3 regions of the Rossellomorea sp. ABR4_012 genome follow, and region 3 is predicted to be linked to each of the others. Evidence: predicted binding sites of a transcription regulator. Region 3 holds the regulator's gene; each other region holds the start of a gene.
The links. The regulator LexA, encoded in region 3, represses DNA repair genes until DNA is damaged. The targets are predictions, from matches to a motif close to CGAACATATGTTCG.

Region 1 (7,952 bases), on a different contig from region 3:
TAACGCACCGTTTCTTCTTCCGACTGCTGATCTTATACCTTCTACTATGACTACTTCTCTCTCACTCATAACCTTCCTCCTCTATAGCCCTAAATTCTTGGCGATGATCACTTTCATAATTTCATTTGTACCGGCATAAATACTTGCGACCGGTACATCTCTATACCTTCTGGCAATTTCATATTCCTCCATATATCCATATCCGCCATGGAGCTGCATGCATTCTGTCGCAATCCTCCTGGACATTTCAGTAAGTTTGAACTTTGCCATAGACACTTTTGTGACTACATCTTTACCTTGTATGTGCTCGGCAATCAACCCATCAAGGAAAGCTCTTCCCATCTCAATATCAGTCGCCATTTCTGCCATTTTAAATTGAATATGCTGGAATTGACTGATCGCTTTTCCGAAAGCTTCACGGCTTTTTACATAATCCATGGTAAGCGAAAACATATGTTCAGAAGAGACCTGTGCTGCAATGGCGACGACCAGCCGTTCCTGCTGCAACTTTTTCATGAGATATTGAAACCCTTTACCTTCCTCACCTATTAGGTTCTGTTTAGGCACTTTACAATCTTCAAAAATCAATTCTGACGTGTCCTGGCAGTGAAGGCCGACCTTTTCGAGCTTTCTCCCCCTTGAGAATCCCTCTGCCCCTCGTTCGATAGCCAGGAGGCTGATTCCTTTATGAGGGGGAACTGCATTCGTATCTGTCTTACATGCCACTAAAACCAAATCAGAATGGATTCCGTTGGTGATAAATGTTTTTTGTCCATTCACAATGTAATGATCACCATTTAACACGGCAGTCGTTTTAATTCCTGCCAAATCAGAGCCCGTTCCTGGTTCAGTCATAGCAATCGCTGTTATCATATCTCCTTTTGTACAGGAGGGCAGCCAGCGTTTCTTTTGTTCTTCAGTTCCATACTCGTTTATATATGGAACAACAATATCGTTGTGTAAGCCGATTCCGATTAAACCGGATCCGACACGCTCGAGTTCTTCGTTAATGATAACAGAGAAGCCCCAATCAACACCGCTGCCTCCGTATCGTTCATCAACGTCAGGACACAGAAAGCCCTGCTTACCCATCTTCTCCCAAAAAGATCTCGGCACAAGCCTGTCCCTCTCCCATTGTTCATAATAAGGGCAGGCTTCTTTCTGCAGAAATTTACGAAGGGACCTTCGAAATATATCATGATCTTCTGTTAGATACGGATGATTCATAACCTTCTCACCTTTCTTAACTGATAGAATTGATGAAGAAAAATGAATGAATGCCCATTCAATTTTCTGCTGTTCTAACTTATTTCGGCTGCATTCGAATAGCACCATCCAGTCTGATCGTCTCGCCGTTCAGCATCGGATTCTCTGCGATTGCTTCTACAAGTTGTGCATACTCCGAAGGGTAGCCAAGTCTTTGTGGAAAAGGGACCGTCATTCCTAAAGAAGTTCTTGCCTCTTCAGGCAGTGAGTCAAACATGGGCGTATGAAACAATCCCGGGGCGATCGTCATCACTCTGATTCCGTCCCTGGCAAGCTCTCTTGCTATCGGAAGTGTCATGCCTGCAACCCCTGCTTTAGAAGCACTGTATGCGGCCTGCCCGATCTGCCCATCGAATGCAGCAACGGAAGCTGTATTAATAATAAGACCTCTCTCACCATATTCATTTTCTTTATTGCTCTGCATTTTTTGAGCCGCTAATCGTATGACATTAAATGTACCAATTAAATTGATTTGTATCACTTTAGAGAATTGCTCAAGCGAGTGAACACCCTTCCTGCCTACCACTTTTGAGGGTGGAGCAATCCCTGCACAATTGACAACCATATTGATGCTTCCAAAAAAATCAATCGCATTCATTATGGCCGATTCTACGTCTTCTTCGCTAGTCACATCCGTTGAACGAAAACCGACTCTGTCGCCTAATTCTTGTTTTAACATCCTTCCCTTTTCCTCATCGATGTCCAATATAAAAGCCTTTCCCCCTTTTTCAACCAGATTTCGCACAGTGGCTTCACCTAACCCTGAGGCACCTCCGGATACAATTGCTATACAATCTTTGATATTCATTTATTCATCCTCCAATAATCATACTATCTTTATTTTATCTTTGAATGAAGGAAAAAGAAATAATTTTAGGAAGATTCTGTTTATTCATCGTCTATCATATTTCCGACTCGTATTGAACAATATAAGAATGAACTAGAATTAATTAAATGTATGGAGGGACATTTCATGACAAATAAAAACGATAACCGCGAACGCAAAAATAAATATCCTAATAATAAGAAAACGGATGCTGAGTTCTCAAAGGAAACCGGCATCCGAAGTGAAATAACAAAAAATGATCTAAAAAAATGATGACTGCAACTAATTATAGAGTTCATGACCTAGGTCATGAACTCTTTTTTTACAACAAAAAAACAGACCCATCAAATGATGAGCCTGTTTTGGAAGTTTAAAATCAATTATTTCTTAACAACGTTAGCTGCTTGTGGTCCACGAGCACCTTGTTCGATGTCGAAAGAAACTTCTTGACCTTCGTCAAGTGATTTGAAACCTTCACCTTGGATCGCTGAGAAGTGTACGAATACATCGTCTCCACCTTCTACTTCGATGAATCCAAAACCTTTTTCTGCGTTAAACCATTTTACTTTACCATTTTCCATGAAAAATGCCTCCTAGTGTGTGCTTACCACACAATGTATTACTATTCTTGCGATATCAGGTGAAAACCAAATCTTGTTCTTCCCTCGTATACCGGACAAAAATAATTCTTCTATAGAATAACAGGATTCTCGGAAATAAGCAAGTAAACAAGAGCCTACTTGATAAAGTCAGACGACTTACTATTGTCAATCATTAATCTGATGAATCAATAGCAATAAATGTGCCACTACTGTTTTCAGCAAATTCTTTAGATTTTATGTGGTATAATAAAAGAAGTTGAAAGGAAGTGTCATATGAAATCCACTAAAAATCTGTTTAGTAATGGATCTGCTGTCACGATTAAAGAAACCGGGGAAACGGTCACCATTTTAAAATCCCAGTATGTTAAAAATATGAAACGCTACTCATATATCGTCAAAGAACATCCAGGTACGTTTTTCTTTGAAGAGGAACTAACAAAAGGTGAATAATAGCCTGAAGCTGCAGATCAATTGTTCTGCAGCTTTTTTAAATTTACAATCACGGTAATACTGAAATTACAAAAAAGCCGCTATCCAATTTTTATTGGATAGCGGCTTTTCTTAATGACCTGTGAGGGACTTGAACCCCCGACCCCCACCCTGTCAAGGTGATGCTCTCCCAGCTGAGCTAACAGATCGGTTTAAACTACATTTCCTATTATAGCGTGGATGGAAGGAATGTCAATAAGTTCTTATAGAAATTTTGTCGAAAAATTTATAGAGTAAATGTATACAAGAACGAATGTTCGCATATAATGTTAATACCCTGTCTGAAAGGATGATCAGGATGAACAAAATTCTTACCCGTTCGTTAACTGAACAGTCGCCGATTGAAATCATTTATATGGCTGACCATAAAATACCTACGAAAAGAAAAATCATCATTAAAAAAATGAACCTGGACACTGTCATTGCCTATTGCTTCCTTCGAAAACAGTTCCGGACTTTTCGTATCGAATGTATTTTAGCGGCTTATCCACTAATCAATCTCCAAAAACGTTCACATTGCCAATAAAAAAAGAGGATGCCCCGGGCACCCTCTTTTCTCATTATGCAGTCGCTTCTTTTGGACGTTTGTCTTCCCTTTTAATGAAGAACTGAATGGCTAATAGGGCTGCAAATGAAACTAAACCGATGATGTCACTCATTCCTTCAGGATAGATAAGCATTAACCCTGCTGCTACACAAAGGAATCGTTCGATTACATATAATCTGCGGAACCAATAACCAATCATGCCGGCACCAATAGCAATCATACCCGTTACCGCTGTGAATACAACCCATAACAATTGAGGTATGGTTGTATCGATCATAAGCAGTTCAGGTGACAGCACGAACATATACGGTATGATGAATGCTGCTATCGCCAGTTTTGCGGAATTGACTCCAGTCCGAATCGGTTCCCCGCCTGATACCCCGGCTGCCGCGAAGGCTGCAAGAGCAACCGGCGGCGTGATATCCGCAATAATTCCAAAATAGAAAACAAATAAGTGAGCTGAAAGCTCAGGTGCACCCAGTAAAATAATTGCTGGGGCGGCAATTGTTGATGTAATGACATAGTTGGCAGTAGTCGGTGAGCCCATTCCCAACACGATCGATGCGATCATAGTAAAGAATAAAGTAAGGAGAAGTTTTCCTTGAGCTGAATTTGTTAAGTCAGCCGCTAAGTCAACCAGTCCGTTTGCTAAAGTCAACCCTAATCCAGTCTTTGTCACTACTCCTACAATAATACCTGCAGCTGCCGTTGCAACTGCTACTGACAGGGCGGTTCTAGCACCATCCACTAACGCATCGACGGCATCCTTGAACCCGATTCTAGTATCTTTTCTTATTGCACTGATCGCGATGGTGGCAACAATTGACCAAAGTGCCGCCCTCATGACACTCATTCCGCTGACAAGAAGGATGATAACGGTCAATATAGGAAGCAGCAAATAAATCTTCTTCAGCACTTCCTTGCGATTCGGCATTTCTTCATCTGAAAGCCCCCGCAACCCTAATCGTTTTGCCTCAAAATGAGTCATAATCCAAATACCCGTGAAATACAGAACGGCTGGAATAGCAGCAGCTTTAGCAATATCCCAGTAAGAAATCCCGCCGATAAATTCGACCATCAAGAATGCTGCAGCACCCATGATTGGCGGCATCAGCTGACCACCTGTTGACGCGGCTGCCTCAACTCCGCCCGCAAATTCTTTTCGGTATCCAAGCTTTTTCATCATTGGGATCGTGAAAGAACCTGATGTTACCACGTTTGCAACAGAGCTTCCGCTGATGGTTCCCTGCAATGCACTGGAGAAAATGGCAACCTTCGCAGGCCCTCCCGTGCGCTTACCTGCAATCGACACAGCTAAATCATTAAAATATTGACCTACACCTGTTTTTACCAGAAAGGCACCGAATAACAGGAATAAGAAGATAAAAGTAGCTGAAACGTATAATGGCGTACCGAGTATCCCTTCAGAAGTGAAGAACATCGTTTTTACAATGTCATCCAAATCATATCCGCGGTGTGCAAGGAATCCAGGCATTTGTCTTCCATAATACATATATAGAAGGAAGGCTGATGAAATAATCGTAATCGGCAATCCTACAGCACGTCTTGTTGCTTCCAATACTAAAAGGATGGCCGCTAATCCTACATAAAAATCCAGGCTTGTCATAAGTCCTACTCTGCTGACGATATCATCCTGCATAATCGGCCAGTAGGCACCGATCCCTACAGAAATTGCCGCCAGTACGATGTCATACCAAGCCAGCTTATTCAATTTCAAATTCTTTTTCCTTGCAGGGAAAAGAAGAAATACAAGGGATAACGCAAATCCTAAATGTATAGATAGCAATAATTGCCTAGGTATGAATTGAAAAATGGATGCTGTTAATTGAAATAATGAGAATGCTAATAGGCCAAAAAATATAACCCACTTAAACATGCCATGTTCCAATTTTCTCGTTGAAGATTCAGGATCGTATTTTTCTAATAATTCTTGTTGTTGTTCTGCAGTAAGTGATTCAAACTTTTTATCCTTGACCAACAACAATCACTCCTTTCCATTGGCTAAATAGCGAAACTTTTTTATATTGTAGTCTTACAACGGATCCCTCGTTAAAATACTTTTTTAATGGATACACATCTTCTTCATAGACAAGTCGATGATTGGCAACCACTTCCCCGATGCGGATATCGATGTAAGAAAATTCCCTCTTCATATTCGAAATGACATATCTGCCGTCTTTTGTCCTTTCGAATACTTCTTCGCCTTCTGCATTCGAAGGCATTCCAATTGCGGTATCTTCATACAATAGTTTTGTTTGCTGAATTTTATTGGAAGATGTCTGGTGATAGAACTCCTCTACCTCTGATAGGTGAATGGAATGAGTATAGCGGATAGAGAAGGTTTTATTTTCACTGATTGAGAAATAAGCGGGATTTCCAGCATCATCCCTTGGTTCTATGACCAGGAATGTTTGTAAAGGAAGAAAGATGATTGATAAAAGAATCAGAAAAAGGAGAGTCGACCCAAAGTATTTCCTTCCCATAAAGTACTCTCCCCTTTCCATTTCTTCAAAACAAAAGAATAGACCGGGATTAGCGGCCTATCCTTTGTTCCATCTCAGGGTGAATCATTATTCTGCTGAAATACCTTTTTCATCGAAGTATTTCTTTGCACCCGGATGCAATTCTATACCCATCCCTTTTAAGCCATTTTCAGCTTTAATAAGTTTTCCTTTAGCATGAGTAATTTGGTCTGTATTTTCAAAGATTGCTTTAGTTACATCATAAATAACATCTTCTGAGATGTCAGCATTCGTTACTAACATTGCACGAACTGCAACTGTAGTTACTGCTTCATCTACTTTACTGTACGTACCAGCTGGAATTTCATCTTCAGCATAATAAGGATATTTTTCGATAAGCTCTGCAATTTTGCCAGATTCAACCGGAACGATTGTGATATCTTCAGTAGCAGCCAATCCTTCTACTGCTCCTGTTGGGGTACCTGAAGTGATGAATGCTGCATCAATGGTTCCGTCTTGGATTCCTGTCGTTGAATCATCGAAGGATAAATTACGTGCTTCAAGATCTTCAAGTTTCATTCCATGAATTTCAAGGATTTGCTCTGCATTAAGTAATGTACCTGAACCGGCTTCACCTACTGAAACAACTTTGCCTTTAAGATCTTCAACCGATTTGATTCCTGAATTTTTTGTTGTAACGATTTGGATTGTTTCAGGATATAAAGTTGCGATTCCGCGAGCGTTCTCTACTTTATTCTCAGAGAACATTTGAGACCCTTCAGAAGCATATGAAGCTATATCTGTTTGTGTAAATGCGATTTCAGTTTTACCGTCTTTGATTGAAGCCATGTTTTCAGCTGATGCACCTGAAGTTGATGCTGATGCTTTGATGCCGGTTTCATCTTCAATAATCTTTGCAAAGGTACCACCAAGCGGGTAATATGTACCTCCCGTTCCACCTGTAGCGATTCCGATGAAGTCAACTTTCTCATCACCGTCTCCTCCGCCGGCTCCGCCTCCACATGCTGCCAGGACGGCAGATAGAATGAGAAGAAGGGCAGTGCTTAAGAATAAACTGCGTTTTTTCATAATCTAATCCCCCTATTAAATTTTCTACTTTCCCGTAATCAATTGTATCACAAACTGTAACATTCTTGTCAAACGGGATACATAAACTTATAAAATTTTTCATAAAAAAAACTTCCCGTCATCGAACAAGTCTATAAAACTTCTGAATTACCGTATGTTTGCATTATGTCAGCAATTTGTAAAGTGCATGAAATATGTATAAAGCGTTTTCAATTGCCCTCCATCCATTCACCCCAAACAGATGAATGTCCACATAAAAAAGACTGAAGAAACGCATTGTTCCTTCAGTCAAACTGTTATAGGTCAGATATATTCAACCGATTAATTCTTCATCCTCAAATTGCTTCTTTTCTTCACTTGATATATTCTCTTCCTTATCCCTTAAGCTGTGTGCAATCCTCGAGGAAGCATTCGCCGCTATACTAGCAACGATGTCATCGAGGAAGGTATGAATCCCCTTTCCTCTTTTTGTATCCAGATCATGGATGATTCCTATCTTATTTTTGTCCAAATGGCCGAAAGTAGTAACCGCTATGCTTCCGTAACCCAAGGCAGCACCAAGCGCGATGGTTTCATCTACCCCGAACAGACCTTCGTCGGTTTCAACGATCGACTGCAAGGGTTCGGAAAGCATCTTCCTTTCAGCCAGC
Region 2 (7,952 bases), on a different contig from region 3:
GATCGGTTTCAGATATTTACCTGTATAGGATCCTTTTGCTTCTGCTACTTTTTCAGGGGTTCCGCTGGCGATGATGGTACCGCCTTTGTCCCCGCCTTCAGGTCCGAGGTCAACGATGTAGTCGGCCGCTTTGATGACGTCCAGATTGTGTTCGATGACGAGTACCGTATCCCCGTTTTCAACCAGGCGCTGAAGGACGGTCAGAAGACGTGAAATGTCATCGACATGAAGGCCGGTTGTCGGTTCATCCAGGATGTAAAGGGAACGGCCTGTAGAACGGCGATGCAGTTCAGAAGCCAATTTCACACGCTGGGCTTCCCCTCCCGAGAGAGTCGTCGCCGGCTGGCCGAGTGTGATGTAGCCCAAGCCGACATCAAAGATCGTTTGAAGCTTCCGTTTGATTTTCGGAATGTTTTCGAAGAACTTCACCGCATCCTCGACTGTCATTTCAAGAACGTCCGCAATATTCTTGTCCTTGTATTTCACTTCAAGCGTTTCACGGTTGTATCGCTTTCCGTGGCATACTTCACAAGGTACATAGACGTCAGGCAGGAAATGCATCTCGATCTTGATGATTCCGTCGCCGCGGCAGGCTTCGCATCTTCCGCCTTTCACGTTGAAGCTGAATCGTCCTTTTTTGTATCCGCGCACCTTAGCTTCATTGGTCGTAGCGAATACGTCACGGATATCATCGAACACACCTGTATAGGTGGCCGGATTCGAACGTGGTGTACGGCCGATCGGCGACTGGTCGATATCGATTACTTTGTCGAGATGATCAATCCCTTTCACTTCTTTGTGTTCACCAGGCTTGGTTTTGGCATTGTGAAGCTTTTGGGCCAGGGATTTATGAAGGATCTCATTGATCAGCGTACTTTTCCCGGAACCGGAAACACCTGTGACCGCCGTAAAGACACCGAGCGGAAATTTTGCCTTCACGTTGTTCAGGTTGTTCTCTTTGGCGCCGACAACTTCAAGATATCTTCCGTCCGGTTTGCGTCTTTCCTGAGGAAGCGGGATGAATTTCTTTCCGGATAAATATTGTCCGGTTAAGGAATTTTTGTCATCCATGACTTCATCAGGTGACCCGGCTGAGATGACTTCCCCTCCGTGCACACCTGCTCCTGGTCCGATATCAATCAGATAATCGGCTGCAAGCATCGTATCTTCGTCATGCTCGACGACGATCAACGTATTTCCGATGTCACGCATATTTTTGAGTGTATCAATCAATCGGTCATTGTCTCGCTGATGAAGTCCGATGGATGGCTCATCCAGTATATAAAGGACACCTGTCAGGCGTGATCCGATTTGAGTCGCTAGACGGATCCGCTGTGCCTCCCCTCCTGAAAGGGTTCCTGCAGCACGGCTTAACGTCAGATAATCAAGACCTACATTCACAAGGAAACCGAGACGCTCGCGGATTTCCCTTAAGATCAGTCTTGCAATTTTCATATCTTTTTCGGAAAGTTCAAGCTGTGCAAATAAATGGTCTGCTTCTTCGATTGAGAATGCAGTGACTTCCCCGATATGGAGCGAGTCCACCTTAACTGCAAGACTCTCTTCTTTCAGGCGGTGGCCGTTACACGTCGGACAGTCCTGCTGCGCCATGTACTTCTCCATTTGCTCACGGATATAGTCCGAGCTTGTTTCACGGTAGCGGCGCTCTATATTTTTCATGACCCCTTCAAAGCGGAGATAATTTTCACGCACCTGACCGAAGTCGTTTTCGTAACGGAAATAGATCTCATCCTTGCCTGAGCCTTTCAGGATTTTATCCATTTTATCTTTCGGAATATCCTTGACGGGAACATCCATCGGGATGCTGTAGTGATCACAGACCGCTTTCAGCAGGGATGGATAGTATTGTGAGCTGGTCGGTTCCCAAGGGGCAATCGCGTGCTCATTGAATGTGCGGTCCCAGTTCGGGATGACGAGGTCTTTGTCCACCTCAAGCTTCGTGCCAAGGCCGTCACAGCTTGAACATGCTCCAAAAGGACTGTTGAAAGAGAACATTCTCGGCTCAAGCTCAGTGATCGAAAATCCGCAATAAGGGCAGGCATGATGCTCACTGAACAGGAGCTCTTCCTCCCCGATCACATCGATGACGACCTGGCCTTCTGCAAGACGAAGAGCCGTTTCTAATGAATCGGATAAGCGGGCTGACACACCATCTTTTACAACAATACGGTCAATGATGACTTCGATAGTATGCTTTTTATTCTTTTCTAGGTTGATTTCTTCTCCTAGGTCTTGCACCTCGCCGTTCACACGGACACGGACGAAACCTTGCTTCTTGATGTCTTCAAGCGTTTTTGCATGGGTGCCTTTGCGTCCCGACACGACAGGAGCGAGTACCTGAAGCTTAGTTCGTTCCGGGTACTCAAGGATCCTGTCCACCATCTGCTCGATTGTTTGGGATGAGATTTCAATTCCGTGATTCGGACAGATCGGTTTCCCGACACGGGCAAATAACAGACGGAGATAGTCATATATTTCAGTGACCGTTCCAACTGTTGAACGCGGATTTTTACTGGTCGTTTTCTGGTCGATCGAAATCGCCGGTGATAATCCTTCGATGGAATCGACATCCGGCTTATCCATCTGTCCCAGGAATTGACGTGCATAAGCAGACAGCGACTCGACATAACGCCGCTGTCCTTCTGCGTAGATCGTGTCAAAGGCAAGGGATGATTTCCCCGACCCGGATAAACCGGTCAGGACGACCAGCTTATCTCTAGGAATTTTGATATCTATATTTTTTAAATTATGAGCTCTGGCTCCTTGTACGATAATTTGGTCTTTAGCCATTCCTGTTTCATCCTTCCGCCTTTAGCTCAAGAATGGTGTCGCGAAGCTGGGCTGCACGTTCAAAGTCGAGCGCCTTGGCTGCTTCTTTCATTTCCACTTCCAAGCTAGCAATAAGTTTTTGTCTCTCAGGTTTCGACATATTCGAAACTTTTGTCTCTTTCCCTTCGTAAACCCCGGCTTCTTCTGCGGCATGAGTCGCACGGATGACATCCCTGATTTCCTTTTGGATCGTCGTCGGAGTGATGCCGTGTTTCTCATTGTATTCTTCCTGGATTTCACGGCGGCGTTTCGTTTCGTCGATTGCTTTCTGCATCGAATCGGTCATCTTATCGGCATACATGATGACCTTACCGTTCGAGTTACGTGCGGCACGGCCGATCGTCTGGATGAGGGAGCGTTCTGAACGGAGGAACCCTTCTTTGTCCGCGTCGAGAATCGATACCAATGAAACCTCAGGGATATCAAGCCCCTCACGAAGCAGGTTGATTCCGACGAGAACATCAAATTTCCCCAGACGCAGATCACGGATGATTTCAATCCGCTCGAGCGTCTTGATTTCAGAATGCAAATATTGTACCTTGATTCCGATTTCTTTTAAGTACGCTGACAGATCCTCTGACATTTTCTTCGTCAAAGTCGTCACGAGGACACGCTCATTTTTCTCGATGCGTTCATTGATTTCTCCGAGAAGGTCATCAATCTGCCCTTCGATCGGACGCACTTCAATGATGGGATCGAGTAATCCTGTCGGACGGATGATCTGTTCGACCATTTCAGGGCTGTGTTCAAGTTCATATGGACCAGGTGTAGCTGATACATAAAGGAGCTGCTGTACTTTCTTTTCAAATTCCTCAAATCGGAGAGGTCTGTTATCCATCGCAGAAGGCAGACGGAAACCGTGGTCGACCAGGACTTTTTTACGTGCCTGGTCCCCATTGAACATTCCCCTGACCTGGGGTAATGTCACGTGGGACTCATCCACGACAATCATGAAATCATCCGGAAAGTAATCCAGAAGCGTATATGGTGTAGAACCTGGAGGTCTCAGCGTCAGGTGACGGGAATAGTTTTCGATTCCGGAACAGAAGCCCATTTCCCTCATCATTTCAAGATCATAACGGGTTCTCTGTTCGAGCCTTTGAGCTTCTAAAAGCTTTCCGTCTTCTTTCATGATCGCCAATTGCTCTTCAAGTTCTTTTTCGATATTTTTAATCGCGACCTGCATCTTTTCTTCACGGGTTACGAAGTGGGATGCCGGGAAGATGGCGACGTGATCACGGTCTCCCATGATTTCACCCGTCAGGGCATCGACCTCTCGGATCCGGTCGATTTCATCCCCGAAAAACTCCACCCGCATGCAGTGTTCGTCACGCGAAGCCGGGAAAATTTCCACAACATCACCGCGTACACGGAACGTCCCGCGCTGGAAATCGATATCGTTTCGTTCGTATTGGATATCCACAAGCTTCCTGAGGAGCTGATTTCGTTCAATCTCCATTCCTGTGCGGAGGGAGAGGACAAGCTCCCGGTATTCTTCCGGGTTACCCAACCCGTATATGCAAGAGACGGAAGCAATGACGATGACATCTCTCCGCTCGAATAAAGCCGATGTCGCCGAATGGCGGAGTTTATCGATTTCATCATTGATGCTCGCGTCTTTTTCTATAAATGTATCGGTTTGAGGAACATAAGCCTCAGGCTGATAATAATCGTAGTAGCTGACGAAATACTCGACAGCATTATCGGGGAAAAACTCTTTGAATTCGCTGTAAAGCTGACCGGCAAGTGTTTTGTTGTGGGCAATAATCAATGTCGGTTTCTCTACTTTTTGTATCACATTGGAAACGGTAAAGGTCTTACCGGTACCCGTTGCTCCTAGCAGCGTCTGATGACGTTTTCCCTCATTAATTCCTTCAACCAATCTGTCAATCGCCTTCGGCTGATCGCCCTCAGGCTTGTATTTAGACTTCAACTGAAATTGTTCCTTCACCGTGAAACCTCCTATAATAAAGGATCCGTACCTTGTTATTTACCTATTTATTCACATAATAAACACAGTCCATTCATCTATACACATTCTACCACATATCATACAGGAATAACCAATGAAAAGCGAACAAAAGTTCGTTTATATTTGATGGATTGTGGATATGGACAGGAATCTTATGTTCTGGAGTGATTGAGCATGTGGATAAGGAGGGGGAAGATGATTAGTCAGAGGCGAATCGGACGAAAAATTAGATTTACGGACAATTTTTTCGATTTACCAACAAAAAATGAAAAATTGCGGACAAATTCTGGTGTTTTACCGACAATTCGACAGAAACAGACAACTTCTGCCCTCCAACAAGATTATCATTTACTTTCACGCTTTAAAGCACTCTGGGACGGGCCTTCAAATCATACACACAGATTGTGAGTAACTATGTGCATAAGTGATCACGGATTGTGGAAAACATCATTTTTATCCACAAAAAATAAAAAAACCTGTGAATATTGTGTATGAATACGCATTCACATTGTGAATAAATTATTTCCCAACCCACTTATGCACAAAATCGAACTACTTATCCACAATCCACAAGAGAAAAAAGCCTGAGCACCGTTTCGTCCACAGTGTTCAGGCATTTTTTCTTGCTTTGATCATCATTTGGTTGCTGTACCAGAATCCGATGGTCAGCGAGGCGGCATCGATTACGATCAGCCACCAGGAATCCGTATATCCTTTGTAAACAGATGCAGCGATCAGCGCTACGGTAAGTATAAGTCCGACATAGTGATTGTACGTGACCCTAGTGAACAGAACCACGAGCAATCCCGGTAAAAAGATACCCAGTATGATTTTAGACACGGTCCACTCTCCTCAAATGAAGGGAATAACCATATTTTAACGAAAATGCTTCTCATAGGAAAGGATTTTCTCCCTATTCTTCCCCCGCCTGGATCAATCGCTCAGTCTGTTCTTTCAACTCACTGTGTGGAATGAATTTCTCTGAAAGCATATCAGGGAGTATGTACTCCAGGAAGTACTGGACACATTGAAGTTCTTTGAACATGACGATTGTGGACAATGCACCGTGGTAGATTTCCATGAATAGCGGATCGGGATTGCCTTTTTGGATTTCACCGAATGATTCATACAAGAGGTCGATCTTGTCAGCCACAGACAGAATCTTCCCTTCCAGTGATGAGTCTTTTCCTTCTTTGAACCTTCCCCTGTATACCTCTTGGTATTGTGGAGGAAATTCTGACGAGATGAATTTCTTCACCAATTCGTCCTCGACCTGGCTGAACAGCTCACGAAGTTCGACGGATGCATACTTTACAGGTGTTTTGATGTCACCTGTAAACAGTTCGGCATAGTCATGGTTCAATGCTTTTTCATAGAGAGATTTCCAGTCGACCTCTTGTCCATCCTGTTCCTCCACGGTTCCAAGGAATTGAGCGATCTTGGTCACCTTGAAGGAATGACTGGCTACATTATGTTCATGATATTTAAAGCGCCCCGGACAGCGGACGAGCGTCTCCAGGTCGGAAAGACTTTTGAAATAATGATGAATTCCCATTGTATTCTCCTCTCTCTTTTATGGTGCAGGGATGTACTTACCCCATTTCAGCTTAAAAGAAACAACTCATCCCTTTCTCAGCAGCTCCTCCACTTCCCCGAGCAAAATGGCATTGAGTGCATCATGGTGGAGGGTTGGAATCTGGTGTGAGGCCCCTGGAATGATATAGATTTTCTTAGGATGACAATCCTTGTAGCATTCCATTTGATCGTTCAGCCAATCCGATTTCTCTCCATATATCAACAGAAGCGGCACTTTGCATCGGTTCATTTTTTCAATCCCGTCATATTGAAGTGACTGCTTGTAAAAATGATACCAGATCTCCGGATTAGCCTTGTTCATATGAAGAAGCAGTTCTTTTCGTTCCACCTTGCTTTTTGTGTGAGCTTTGGAAATGATTTTGGCGAGGCGGACGGGGTGGTTCCGGACCAGCTTCATCCCTGCTAAATGCATCAGCTTCAGTTTGTTGTGTATCACTTTCGGGTACGCTCCGATCAGGATAAGGGCGCTGAGTTTGTTTTTATATAAAGATGCAAACTCCTGCGCGATTACACCTCCGGCAGAATAGCCGATGAGTACACATGAGGATATCTTTAAGTGATCGAGAAGAAAGTTGATTTCTTCCGCAAAGGAATCGAGGCTCACGAATGTCTTGAGCGACATCGAATCCCCGTGTCCCGATAAATCCGGGATGATCAGCCGAAAATGCTTGGCAAGGGTATGCTGTTTGGAGAAGACGACCCTTCCCATTCCGGGCGGATGAAGAAATACGAGCGGCGTCCCTTCCCCCATATCTTCGAAATACAAAGTCGAACCATGATAGGATACGCTTGGCATATATGAAAACCTCCCTTAATCCGAGTGAGTATCTACTACACATTCTTCTCGGGTTAAGGGAGTTCTAGTCATTATTTTTAGATTAGGCGGACCGAAACGACGCCGTCGATGGCTTTCAATTTCGATTTGACATCGTTTTGTTCTTCTTCTGTCAGTTTTTGGTCAAGGTCGATCATCGTGTAGGCCCACGTATTCTTACTGCGGTTGATCATATCGGCGATGTTGACCGCATAGTTGGATAAAGTCGTCGTGATGCCGCCGACCATATTCGGTATGTTTTTATGCATCACGGTCACCCGCATCTTCCCGCTGTATGGAAGTTCCACGTCCGGCAGGTTGACGGCATGCTTGATGTTTCCTGTTTCCAGATACGTTTTCAGCTGTTTTGCCGCCATGACGGCGCAGTTTTCTTCTGATTCAACGGTTGAAGCGCCCAGGTGGGGAACCGGAACGACATTGTCCAATTTCAATACGTGTTCGTTAGGGAAATCCGTGACGTATTTTTTGACGATGCCGGCGTTTAAAGCTTCTCCCAGTGCACTTTCTTCCACAAGCTCGCCCCTCGAGAAATTCAGGAGGGTGATGCCCTTTTTCATGCGCCTGAAACTGTCATTATTCACGAAGTGCTTCGTTTTGTCCGTTAACGGGATGTGGAACGTGACAAAGTCACATTGCGCCCATACGTCCTCGATATTATGAGCTCTTTTCACGTCCTGCGATAATCTCCATGCAGCGTCG
Region 3 (7,952 bases):
ATTTACGAGCAATGAAAAATCCTAGTGCAATTCCGGCAAGTAATGCTAGAACTCCAACTAGAATAAGTAGCCAAGTCGTTGACATGTTCTTACTTCCTCCTTCTTGTTGTCCTTATAAAAGTGTACTAAACCAAGGAACATTATACAATATTTCTGTCATAATTTCTTATTAATATATAAATTTTCTTTGTTTTATAGGCTTCAACCAGCCATACCGCTCGTTTTCCAGGTCGATGGCGAGTAATTGACCCATATTCTTTCTTAAGATTTCAAAAAATATATACTCGCAGTCATGGGGACCCCATGCTTCTATCGACATGCATTTTTCATTTAATAAAAGGGTTGCTCCCGAATCTTTTCTTTCAATCTTTGCAGTCGTATCTATCCACTTTGATCCTTCAACCTTTACCAATTCATGCTGCAGGATTCTTTGGGTAGGAAGGTAAGGAATGGGCTTAGTTATGAATTCTACTTGTTTAGCAATGATTCGATTCAGTTCTCCATTGCTTGCTTCCCAATCTGAAAAAAGTCCAAAGAACATTCTTTCTCGTCCATAGTAGTGGTTGGCAAATGTTTCTTCAATCCAATAGATTTGATAACTTCTCACCTTTTTATCCCCCCTACATTTCCTTCTATCTAGTATAAAGGAAGATAGAATACGACCATGTCAGAAATTGTAGAGAAATTACACTAGTTTTGTCGAAGCTCAGCTAATCCACTTCATCATTTAAATACAATCACTACTATTTGCATGGGATATTGAAGGAGGAAGTCCGTTTATAATCTATATAACATCGCCATCGCCGCATTTTTAAGATCAATCAAAAAGGCTAACTCCCTTTAGAAGTATTCCTAAGGAGTTAGCCCAAACGTTGATCAAAACTTATTGAAGTAATGCTTTGATTCTTGATACAACATTATCTGCTGTAAAACCGTATTCTTCAAGTACTCTTTCTCCTGGTGCAGAAGCGCCATAACCATTGATGGCAAGAATGTCACCTTCTATGCCAACATAACGGTCCCATCCAAGTGGTGATCCCATTTCAATGGCAAGTCGTTTTGTTACACTCTTAGGCAGGATGGAATCTTTATATTCCTTGGACTGCTTTTCAAATCGGTCCCAAGAAGGCATACTTACAACAGAAACACTGATGCCATCTTTCTCCAACGCATTTTGTGCCTCTACTGCCAGGCTTACTTCTGAACCTGTAGCAAGCAATAATGCATCCGGCTGTTCCTTACCTGCTGGTGAAACCACATATGCACCTTTTTCTACTCCATTATATGCTTTATCTGCAGTTCCCTTTAATGTAGGAAGATTTTGACGGGATAACACAAGCAATGTCGGCTGATCTGTACATTCCATAGAAAGCTTCCATGCCGCAGCTACTTCATTTCCGTCAGCTGGTCTGATTACACACAGGTTAGGCATCGCGCGAAGGGAAGCAAGTTGTTCAACCGGTTCATGTGTTGGACCATCTTCCCCTACAGCAATACTGTCATGCGTGAACACATATGTTACAGGAAGACCCATAAGGGCAGCCAGGCGAATTGCCGGTCTTAGATAGTCACTGAATACAAAGAATGTTCCGCCAAAGACTTTCAGGCCGCCATGTAAAGCCATTCCATTCATGGCTGCACCCATTCCGAATTCGCGGACACCAAACCAAATGTTTTTCCCTTCATATGATTCAGGAGTGAAGTCTGCCTCTCCCTTGATCATTGTTTTGTTAGAACCTGCTAAATCGGCAGATCCCCCGATGAACGACGGAAGTTTTTTGGCAATGGCATTTAACACCTCTCCAGAAGAAGCACGGCTTGCCAATGATGAACCTTCTTCATACACAGGAATCTCGCTGTCCCATCCTTCAGGAAGCTCCCCTTTAATTGCAGCTTCTAACTGGACAGCCAACTCAGGATATTCTTCTTTGTATTTGACGAACAGATTCGCCCACTCCTCTTCTTTTTGAGAACCGGTGTGTTGAATCTTTTCTTCAAAACGGCTGTATACCTCAACCGGCACATGGAAATCTTGTTCGAATGTCCATTTGTAAGCTTCTTTAGTAAGCTTCATTTCTTCTTCGCCAAGCGGGGCACCATGAACATCGGACTTACCTGACTTATTTGGTGCACCGTATCCGATAACAGTCTTAACTTCAATCATCGTCGGGCGGGAAGTGTCAGATTGAGCCTCTTCAATCGCTTTTGAAATTTCCTCAAGATCATTACCGTCTTCCACCCTGATATATTGCCAGCCATATGACTCAAATCGGCCTTTAACACTTTCAGAGAAAGATTTATCCAAATCTCCATCCAAAGAAATATCATTTGAATCATAAAGAACAACCAAGCGTCCAAGTTTTAGATGAGCGGCTAAAGATGCTGCCTCAGAAGAGACACCTTCCATTAAATCTCCATCACCGCAAATCGAGTATGTATAATGGTCAACGAGATTGTAATTATCTTTATTGTAGGTTGCAGCCAAATGCCTTTCTGCAAGCGCCATTCCCACAGCCATCGCAATCCCTTGGCCAAGAGGTCCAGTAGTGGCTTCTACACCTGGTGTGTGACCATACTCAGGGTGTCCAGGCGTTCTGCTTCCCCATTGGCGGAACTCTTTAAGGTCATCCATTGATACATCATAACCAGATAAATGGAGAAGGCTGTACAGGAGCATGGAACCATGTCCGGCAGATAAAACAAAACGGTCTCTGTTAAACCACTCAGGATTTTTAGGGTTGTGGTTCATGAAGCGTGTCCATAAGGCATACGCCATAGGTGCTGCACCCATAGGCATACCCGGGTGCCCTGAACCTGCTTTTTCAATTGCATCGATAGATAATGTTCGCATTGTATTAATTGCTAATTGATCTGTATTATCAAACATAAGTCAGACATCCTTCCTTTTCATACTTCCTTATTAATATTAATCTTCTTTGGTAGTTTATACAACTAACTTGAATGATAACATGACTTTGTTATGTTGAGAAATAAAAACCCCTTCTAAAGTTCATTTAATAGAGCAAACCTTTCCTATGTTGATTTACTTTGGCAAATACCCCCATTAAATAAAGCTTATTGACTTAAAATACACCACTTTACGCCGCTTTTGATTTCCGTGTAAGACTTCGCTTTCCGCGGGCGGCCGGTGAGCCTGGCTGAAGAGACTTTATGGGCTTTCAACTGTCCAGCTACAGGGCTTAGAGGCACATGTCATAAGGCAATCGACCAAGAAGGCAAAGAGCGCCTTCATGACTGACTTGGCTTATGCCACCCGCCTCTGATCAAAGCTCTTCCGCTTTTCTGATAGGAGTCTTCGTCTTGCACTCCAATCAACCGCTGGAATGTTTCCTAATCAAAAAATACTTTTAAAAAAATCCAATCAAAAAAGTCATCATGGAATGACCACCCATGATGACTTGCAATTTAATGCATTTTTCGTTTGTTTTGTATTTCTTTGACTTTCTTAGGGGTCACTTCGTTGCCCTCTGAGTCGAATATGCGTGTGTTTTCAATCGTACCTTTCATTGATTGACGAAATGTCTCCAGGTATTCTTTTCTTAACTTAGTTTGTTCCTTTGCTTCATTTTCGGTTAAACCACTTGCTTTTGACTTCTTGGCCAGTTCATTTATTCTATTCATCTTTTTCTTTGAAAGCATTTATGAAAACTCCTTTACAGCTATTATCCATTTACCTGCAGCTCTTTGAAATATAACGATATGTTACTAGATAATAGCCTTTATGACAAGGGTCTTGTTTCTTGCTGGGCTTCAGTATACTCTTTAAATCTTCTATGCACTGTCGCTTTTGATATGTTATACCCAAACCCTCTCAACGTAGCAGCGATTTCGGCAAACGTCAGCTCATTCCTTCTCAGTCGTACAATTTCTTCAACCGGCACTTCAATCCGCTCTCTGCCTTCCAAATTCCCTTTGTTTTTTAAGTTTTTGTGAGGACGGAAACCATTTTCAACCGCTCTTTTCATTCCTCGTTTAATCTTTAAATTATGGAGCTTTCTTTGGTACTCTTCTACCATACTGACAATATTGATGACCATTGAATCTGATTCAGATAAATGCAGTTCCCCACTATGGGTCTGACTAATAATTTTTACATTTTCCTTCAAAATGCAATGGATTAAGGCAATCTTTGCATTCCCTCTTCCTATTCTCGTTTCATCTTGAATCAGCACTGTATCAATGGACCCATCCTTTATTAAATCCAATAAGGTCAGAACACCTGGACGGTCTAGTTCAAAACCGCTTGCCTGATCCTTAATAATCGCTCGAACGTCAAATTGGTGTTCCTCTGCAAGCTTCACCAATTCTGCTTCCTGTCTTTCCAGGGAAGTTTCCTGTGTGTCTTTCTTTGTACTTACCCTGCAGTATATCGCAGCATTCATAGAATCTCACCCTCTATTCGTTATTCATGGCAAGCTGTATATCGGAGTGGGTAGAATAAGTGGAAGTTTCTACAGGCAAAACCAGGGACATTCCCGGTTCAATTGAGAAAGAAATAAGATTATTTTCTTTTCCCACCCATTTTATAAACTCTTCTCTAGTCATGGAATATTCTCCTTCAAACTTTTCTGCAATCGTCCAGAGAGTATCACCCTTACTTACAGTAACAGTTTCATAGGAAGGCTCGCTCCCTGCGGTTAAAAATAAATAGCCTGCTGATAAAAAAGATAATACAAAAAGAATGATTATGTAAGAGAAACGGTTCCAGATTTGTGTTAACATACAAAATTACCCCCATGCGAATATTTGTTCTGTTTTTTGTAATTTGATTGTAATACGAACATTCGTTTGGTGTCAACCAAAAATTCGAACTTATGTTTGTATCAATTGGAAAGACATGCTATAATGGGAACATAAGATCGATAATAGAGGTGCGTGAACATGACTAAATTGTCTAAACGACAGCAAGACATACTTCAATACATTAAAGTATCTGTGAAAGAAAAGGGTTATCCGCCTTCAGTCCGGGAAATTGGTGAAGCTGTGGGATTGGCTTCCAGTTCCACGGTCCACGGCCATCTGGCAAGACTCGAAAGCAAAGGACTTATCCGCCGGGATCCAACCAAGCCAAGGGCAATTGAGATCCTCGATTTAGAAGAAGACACGATCCCTCGTCAAAAAGTTGTAAATGTACCGTTAATTGGTAAAGTAACGGCAGGTCAGCCTATTACGGCTGTTGAAAATGTCGAGGAATTCTTTCCGCTGCCTGAGCGTCTCGCTCCTTCAGATGAACAGGTCTTCATGCTTGAAATCATGGGGGACAGTATGATCGAAGCCGGTATTCTAGATGGGGACTTCGTCATCGTAAGACAACAGCAGACTGCTAACAACGGGGATATCGTAGTCGCAATGACAGAAGAGGACGAAGCAACAGTCAAACGTTTTTTCAAAGAGAAAGATTTCGTAAGACTACAGCCTGAGAACTCAACGATGAGTCCGATTATTTTACGAAATGTATCTATTTTAGGAAAAGTCATTGGTGTCTATCGACAAGTCCATTAATTCAAAAAAACGCTATTAAATAGCGTTTTTTTGTTTGGCCAACACGCATAAAAAGCCAGCGCTCTAATCAGCGCTGGCTTTTTTGTCGATTCTAAATCATGATTTTTAGTACATTTGGATATACTGCTCTCTCTCCCAAGGATGCACTTGTGTACGGAACATATCCCATTCGATTTCCTTCGCTTCCACGAAGTGTTCAAAGATATGGCCTCCAAGAGATTTAACAATAACCTCATCTTTTTTCAGTTCTTCTAAGGCAGCGTATAAAGTTGCTGGTAAATCAACGATACCTGCTTCTTCACGTTCCTTTTTATCCATTACATAGATGTTTCGGTCGATTGGTTTAGGCGCATCAAGATTGTTTTTGATGCCGTCGAGACCTGCTGCAAGAAGGACAGACATAGCCAGGTAAGGGTTAGCTGCTGGGTCCACACTTCTTACTTCTACACGTGTACTGATACCACGGGAAGCAGGAATACGGATTAATGGGCTTCGGTTTTGAGCTGACCACGCAACATAACATGGAGCCTCATAACCAGGAACCAGACGTTTATACGAGTTGACTGTAGGGTTGGTGATTGCAGTGAATGCAGTTGCATGCTTAATTGTTCCTGCAAGGAACTGGCGTGCAGTGTCACTTAATTGCAAGTCTCCTTTTTCATCGAAGAAAGCATTTTTACCATCTTTGAATAGTGACATGTTACAATGCATCCCTGAACCATTCACTCCGAATAATGGTTTCGGCATGAATGTTGCATGAAGCCCGTGCTTACGTGCAATTGTTTTTACAACAAGTTTAAACGTTTGAATATCGTCACAAGCTTTTAGTGCACTTGCATATTTAAAGTCGATTTCATGCTGACCAGGAGCAACCTCATGGTGTGATGCTTCGATTTCAAAGCCCATTTCTTCTAATTCAAGGGCGATATCACGACGGCAATTTTCGCCTAAGTCTGTAGGTGCAAGGTCAAAATAACCGCCATTATCATTCAATTCAAGAGTAGGTTCACCATTTACATCTAATTTGAAGAGGAAGAATTCCGGTTCAGGCCCTAGATTGAAATCAGAAAATCCAAGCTCTTCCATTTCTTTTAGCACTCGTTTAAGGTTGTTACGCGGATCACCTTCAAAAGGAGTCCCATCCGGATTATAGATATCACAGATTAAGCGTGCAACTTTTCCTTTTTCCGCTGTCCACGGGAATACAAGCCATGTGTCAAGATCCGGGAAAAGATACATATCCGACTCTTCAATACGCACGAATCCTTCGATTGAAGATCCATCAAACATCATTTTATTATCTAATGCTTTTTCTAACTGACTGAATGGGATCTCTACATTCTTAATCGTCCCTAGAATGTCAGTGAATTGCAGACGAATGAACTTAACACCCTCTTCATTCGCTAATCTAATCACATCTTCACGAGTATACTTTGCCATTTACGTAATTCCTCCTCAGATTTAATTAAAGGTTATTTATTAATGAAAAAAGCGTGACATATCTCCCTGGCGTAAGGAAGCCCGATTAAACTTTCCGGAATGCATCAATTCATTTCGGAGTAATTTTCTCAGCTGTTTGTCGGAAAGATCCTGTCGTGCTTTTTCTTCCTCCTCATTACTTGTTTCAGATACTACTTTCTTTTCGTCCATGGCAGACACCGAGAATATCTTCTTTATACCCGCCATATTCACCCCTTGATCTAACAAATCCTTAACTTCTAATAGTTTATCAATGTCATTCAAGGAAAAGAGTCTACGATTTCCCTCTGTTCTTGCAGGAGTAATCAACTCATGTTCTTCATAGTATCGAATCTGACGAGCTGTTAAGTCCGTGAGCTGCATGACAATACTTATAGGGAATAGTGCCATCGTTCGACGAATTTCACTTCCACTCATCTCGATTCCTCCTTTTCTTTTCCTTCATGTTTTCATTATATGTAATGTCAGAAGTTCTGTCAATGAAATGTTAGAAATTCTTACACGAAAACTCAAATGAAAAGGATAGTCGATTTTAGACTATCCAATTACTGTTTTAATATCCGGTATAAATGGTTATTAAACCTTTTTCGATTAAATTATCTATGGCCGTACACACAGCTATTTTCACATGTGCATACGTCAATCCCCCTTGTACATATGCGGTATATGGAGGTCTGATCGGTCCGTCTGCTGATAATTCTATACTTGATCCCTGGATGAAAGTACCCGCAGCCATGATGACATCATCTTCATATCCGGGCATATAATTCGGATAAGGCGTAAAATGCGAATTGATTGGAGATGCAAATTGAATCGCCTGGCAGAAAGCGACCATCTTATCCTTGTCGTCAAATTGAACAGATTGTATGAGGTCTGTACGTTTGTCCACGGGAGCGGGATTTGTATTCATCCCTAACTCTGTCAGCATGGCAGAAGTAAAGACAGCTCCT

Region 1: ACXAFV_RS19235 (WYL domain-containing protein) is a predicted target of LexA. The motif match lies at 3,430-3,443, and genes of this name have one in related genera.
Region 2: uvrB (excinuclease ABC subunit UvrB) is a predicted target of LexA. The motif match lies at 4,925-4,938, and genes of this name have one in related genera.

What each region holds. Positions count from the first base shown of each region.
Region 1 is NZ_JBSWVK010000005.1:219,064-227,015, forward strand. It holds gene ACXAFV_RS19200 (thiolase family protein) at 1-69, opposite strand, end outside; gene ACXAFV_RS19205 (acyl-CoA dehydrogenase family protein) at 82-1,227, opposite strand; gene ACXAFV_RS19210 (3-hydroxyacyl-CoA dehydrogenase) at 1,307-2,074, opposite strand; gene ACXAFV_RS19215 (hypothetical protein) at 2,240-2,365, shown strand; gene cspD (cold-shock protein CspD) at 2,473-2,673, opposite strand; gene ACXAFV_RS19225 (hypothetical protein) at 2,968-3,144, shown strand; tRNA gene ACXAFV_RS19230 (tRNA-Val) at 3,260-3,332, opposite strand; gene ACXAFV_RS19235 (WYL domain-containing protein) at 3,482-3,709, shown strand; gene ACXAFV_RS19240 (TRAP transporter permease) at 3,744-5,729, opposite strand; gene ACXAFV_RS19245 (DUF1850 domain-containing protein) at 5,716-6,234, opposite strand; gene ACXAFV_RS19250 (TAXI family TRAP transporter solute-binding subunit) at 6,322-7,302, opposite strand; gene ACXAFV_RS19255 (phosphatidylglycerophosphatase A family protein) at 7,616-7,952, opposite strand, start outside.
Region 2 is NZ_JBSWVK010000001.1:938,802-946,753, reverse strand. It holds gene uvrA (excinuclease ABC subunit UvrA) at 1-2,811, opposite strand, end outside; gene uvrB (excinuclease ABC subunit UvrB) at 2,819-4,801, opposite strand; gene ACXAFV_RS04630 (CsbA family protein) at 5,432-5,662, opposite strand; gene ACXAFV_RS04625 (HD domain-containing protein) at 5,736-6,377, opposite strand; gene ACXAFV_RS04620 (alpha/beta fold hydrolase) at 6,444-7,214, opposite strand; gene ACXAFV_RS04615 (phosphoglycerate dehydrogenase) at 7,292-7,952, opposite strand, start outside.
Region 3 is NZ_JBSWVK010000004.1:242,838-250,789, forward strand. It holds gene ACXAFV_RS17280 (YneF family protein) at 1-85, opposite strand, end outside; gene sirA (sporulation inhibitor of replication protein SirA) at 170-607, opposite strand; gene tkt (transketolase) at 884-2,887, opposite strand; gene ACXAFV_RS17295 (DUF896 domain-containing protein) at 3,427-3,660, opposite strand; gene ACXAFV_RS17300 (YneB family resolvase-like protein) at 3,741-4,403, opposite strand; gene yneA (cell division suppressor protein YneA) at 4,417-4,743, opposite strand; gene lexA (transcriptional repressor LexA) at 4,903-5,523, shown strand; gene glnA (type I glutamate--ammonia ligase) at 5,629-6,963, opposite strand; gene ACXAFV_RS17320 (MerR family transcriptional regulator) at 7,003-7,419, opposite strand; gene ACXAFV_RS17325 (methionine gamma-lyase family protein) at 7,556-7,952, opposite strand, start outside.